One region of the Kosakonia sp. Marseille-Q7440 genome, then DNA from elsewhere that is predicted to be linked to it. Evidence: predicted binding sites of a transcription regulator. Region 1 holds the regulator's gene; the other holds the start of a gene.
What was found. Region 1 encodes CRP, which controls carbon source genes, mostly activating them, when cyclic AMP is high. Its sites were predicted from a motif close to ATGTGANNNNNNTCACAT; they were not measured.

Region 1 (2,203 bases):
GATTATGACGCCGCTGGTGCAGCGGCTGATGGAAGGCAAAAAGATTAAATAACCCGGCGGGAAGCGCCGCCGGGCGGGCTTATCAGGCTTCGATCACCTCAAAGGAGTGGGTAATCTTGACTGCTTTTTCCAGCATCAGCGCCACGGAGCAGTACTTCTCAGCCGAGAGATCGACCGCGCGGGAGACGGCAGCCTCTTTCAGCGCTTTGCCGGTGACGATGAAGTGCAGGTTGATATGGGTAAAGTAGCGCGGTGCTTCTTCACGGCGCTCGGAGGTCAGCTTCACTTCGCAGTCGGTCACGTCATGACGCCCTTTTTGCAGAATCGACACCACGTCAATGGCGCTGCAGCCGCCGGCGGCCATTAAGACCATCTCCATCGGGCTGGGAGCTTTGTCCCCGGAGTTGCCATCCATCAGGATTTGGTGGCCGGAAGCGGACTCACCAAGGAACGTTAACCCTTCAACCCATTTCACTCGTGCCTGCATGTTCATCACTCCGGTATGGCAAATTTTTTCACAGATTACGCGTACATAACAAAACGCGCAACGGAAGGCGACCTGCGTCATGCTGAAGCGAGACACCAGGAGACAGGCGCCAAAAGCTATGCTAAAACAGTCTACATGCTACAGAGAAACATTGACGTTACGAATGTACGCAAGGGATATCATACATTAGAGACCGCAGATGTCGCTGACGGTCCACTTCCCGGGATTTGGGAAGCTTTGATTGCAACCCCAGAAGCTGAATGATTCACGCCGTTTCTGGAGCCAGCTTATAACAGAGGATAATCGCGCATGGTGCTTGGCAAACCGCAAACAGACCCGACTCTCGAATGGTTCTTGTCTCATTGCCATATTCATAAGTACCCGTCGAAGAGCACGCTGATTCACCAGGGTGAAAAAGCGGAAACGCTGTATTACATCGTTAAAGGCTCAGTGGCAGTGCTCATCAAGGATGAAGAGGGTAAAGAGATGATCCTCTCTTACCTCAACCAGGGCGATTTTATTGGTGAACTGGGCCTGTTTGAAGAAGGTCAGGAGCGCAGCGCCTGGGTTCGCGCCAAGACCGCCTGTGAAGTGGCGGAGATCTCCTACAAAAAATTCCGTCAGCTTATCCAGGTGAATCCGGATATTCTGATGCGCCTCTCCTCGCAGATGGCGCGTCGCCTGCAGGTGACCTCGGAGAAAGTCGGTAACCTGGCGTTCCTCGACGTGACCGGCCGCATTGCACAGACTCTGCTGAACCTGGCAAAACAGCCGGACGCCATGACCCACCCGGACGGTATGCAAATTAAAATTACCCGTCAGGAGATCGGTCAGATCGTCGGTTGCTCCCGCGAAACGGTTGGCCGCATTCTTAAAATGCTCGAAGATCAAAACCTGATCTCCGCCCACGGTAAAACTATCGTCGTCTACGGTACGCGTTAATCTGCGAAATGGCGCATCGCTCATGCGGTGCGCCGTTTTTGTTTTCCCATGTGGCGCAGGCTGATTTATCACCCCGAAATCAACTACGCACTGCGACAAACGCTGGTGTTATGCCTGCCTGTGGCGGTTGGGCTGCTGCTCGGCCATCTGCAACAGGGTCTTCTCTTCTCGCTGGTTCCCGCCTGCTGCAATATTGCGGGCCTCGATACCCCGCATAAACGCTTCTTTAAACGCCTGATTATCGGCGGCTCGCTGTTTGCCGGCTGTAGCCTGGCGGTGCAGCTTTTGCTGGCGGAAAATCTTCCGCTACCGGTGATCATGACGGTGCTAACGCTGCTGCTGGGCGTGACAGGTGAAATCAGCGCGCTGCATGGCCGCTTACTTCCCGCATCTCTCATTGCCGCCATTTTTACTCTCAGCCTCGCCGGAAACATGCCGGTGTGGGAGCCGCTGCTGATCTACACCCTCGGCACCCTGTGGTACGGGCTGTTTAACTGGTTCTGGTTCTGGCTATGGCGCGAACAGCCGCTGCGCGAATCCCTCAGCTTGCTCTACCGGCAACTGGCGGACTATTGCGAAGCGAAATATAGCCTGTTAACCCAACACATCGATCCGGAAACCGCGCTGCCGCCGCTGCTCGACCGCCAGCAGAAAGCGGTGGATCTGATTAGCCAGTGTTACCAGCAGCTGCATATGCTGGCGGCCAATCAGAACAACGATTACAAGCGCCTGCTGCGCGTCTTTCAGGTCGCGTTGGATCTGCAGGAGCATATC
Region 2 (2,203 bases), on a different contig from region 1:
TCGGCCGCGCCGTAGGTCAACACATGGTTAAAGGAGAAGCGGTCGGTGATCGGGATAAGCCCGGTGTTGATGACGCGATAGCCGGTAGCGTCGTTGACATAGTTCCACATGTCATACCAGCCGCCGCCCTGCGACACCATATTCTGCGCCAGCCCTTTGTTGGCGTACTGCAACACCAGCTTGTTGTAGCCGCCGAGCATATCCTGACTGATTTCACCGGTCAGCATCACGCCATCATCCGCGTCGTACAGCCCGCCGTAAGCCTTCTGCTTTTTGGTTGGATTCGGCATGGCGTAATCAATGCCAAACTCCGTCCACGCGCCCGCCCACGGTTTCCAGCCGGCATAACGCAGGTCGAGATAGTTAATATTGACGTCATTGTCGTTATCAACGCGGTAATCCACGTCATTGGCATCGCCACGGATCCACGCAAAAGAGACGGCGCCCGGCCCGAAGGTGTAATTTTCGATCCCCGCGCCGGAGCCGGAGATATTCCAGTATTTGGTATCGATAATGTGCAGATCGTGGCGCTGATAGTAGCGTTTACCGCCCCAGATCACCGCGTTGGGATCGTTTGGGATCAGCCCTTTGATCTGCAGGTTCAGCTGGCGTAAGCCGAACTGCGCATCGTCGCCGATGGTGGTCTCGTTATCGTTGGAGCCATCGGAGACCATGCTGACCATGCTGTCGAGGTAAAAGCTGACGTCATCTTTTTTGTAGACTTCCGAGCCCAGCTCGAGCTCGCCGTAGGTATCGGATTCATTGCCCAGACGACCAATCTTATTTTTCTGCCACTCCACCTGGCCGCCATCGCCCGACACGCCCACGCCGCCGCGCAGGTAGCCGTGAAAATCGATGGGTACCGAGGTGGCCGCCATCAGCGAGGTTGAGGTCAGCGCAGCGGCTAACGCGAGAGAGAGTGTGCGTAGTGGAGTCTTCATCGTGTTCCTCTTATTGTTTTGTATTACGTTCACATAATCGCAGTCATAAAATGCTTAATTGTAAAAACAGGCAAACTTATGATCTGAAATGTGTGATTAAGTGCAAATAAATTAGCGATTTTTGTTACAGGTGGAGAATTCGTTCACATTTATGCGTATTGTGAGCGTGATACTTATTGGCGGCTAAAGCGGCGAGGAAATGAGCGGTGAGCGTTTTTTTTGATCTGCCCTGTTACAATTGGCGCATAACAACATAAGGAACCGGACCATGAAGTCTAAAAGCGCGACGTTGGAAGACGTTGCCCGCCATGCGGGTGTCTCCTATCAGACCGTGTCCAGGGTACTCAATAAATCTGCCAATGTATCCGAAGCCACGCGTCTCAAGGTTGAGAAAGCGATAGAGTTGCTGCGTTATGTGCCGAACCGGCTGGCGCAACAGCTGGTGGGTAAGCAGAGTCAGACCCTTGGGTTGGTCACCACTTCGCTGGCGCTGCATGCCCCCTCTCAGGTGGCGGCGGCGGTAAAACGCTATGCCAATCTCGACGGCTACCAGGTGCTAATCTCAATGATTGATGAGAACGTCAATCATGATATCCAGTCGGCGATCAACGAACTGAAGTCGCAGCTGGTCGATAAGGTGATCATTAACGTGCCGCTGGAGACCGATGAAGCCCAGCGCATTGCGGCTGACAATGATGATATTGTTTGCCTGTTCCTCGACGTTGACCCTTACAGCTCGGTGTTTAATGTTTCGTTCAACCCGGCGGACGGTACACGTGCGAGCGTCAAACATCTTTATGATTTAGGGCACCGCGATATCGCGCTGTTGGCGGGGCCTGAAAGCTCCGTTTCGGCAAAGCTGCGGCTAAAAAGCTGGGTTGACACCCTTGATAGCTACGGCCTGAAACCAGTGAAAGTATTCCACGGTAACTGGGATGCGCAGAGCGGTTACGCAGGCGCACTGCAGATGCTGCGCGAAACGCCGAATTTTACCGCCGTTCTGGTCGGGAATGACCAGATGGCGCTCGGCGTGCTGAGCGCGTTTCATCAACATCAGATCGCCATCCCCGGCGAGAAATCGGTGATCGGTTACGATGACACCTATGAAAGCTCCTTCTTCCATCCGTCGTTAACCACCGTTTCTCTGGATCTCGATTTGCAGGGCAAAGAGGCGGTGCGTCGTCTGCTCGACAGCGGCCACGGCGATGCCGCCCGTAGTTCATCCGTACTCCCTGCGCGGCTGATTGTGCGTCACTCTACCG

Region 2: the regulator CRP is predicted to act here: its motif matches at 1,032-1,049, upstream of ACWPW2_RS13110 (maltoporin).

What each region holds. Positions count from the first base shown of each region.
Region 1 is NZ_CBCPLT010000002.1:535,958-538,160, reverse strand. It holds gene ACWPW2_RS16360 (phosphoribulokinase) at 1-52, shown strand, start outside; gene ACWPW2_RS16355 (OsmC family protein) at 83-487, opposite strand; gene crp (cAMP-activated global transcriptional regulator CRP) at 797-1,429, shown strand; gene ACWPW2_RS16345 (YccS/YhfK family putative transporter) at 1,478-2,203, shown strand, end outside.
Region 2 is NZ_CBCPLT010000001.1:2,794,237-2,796,439, reverse strand. It holds gene ACWPW2_RS13110 (maltoporin) at 1-941, opposite strand, end outside; gene ACWPW2_RS13105 (LacI family DNA-binding transcriptional regulator) at 1,210-2,203, shown strand, end outside.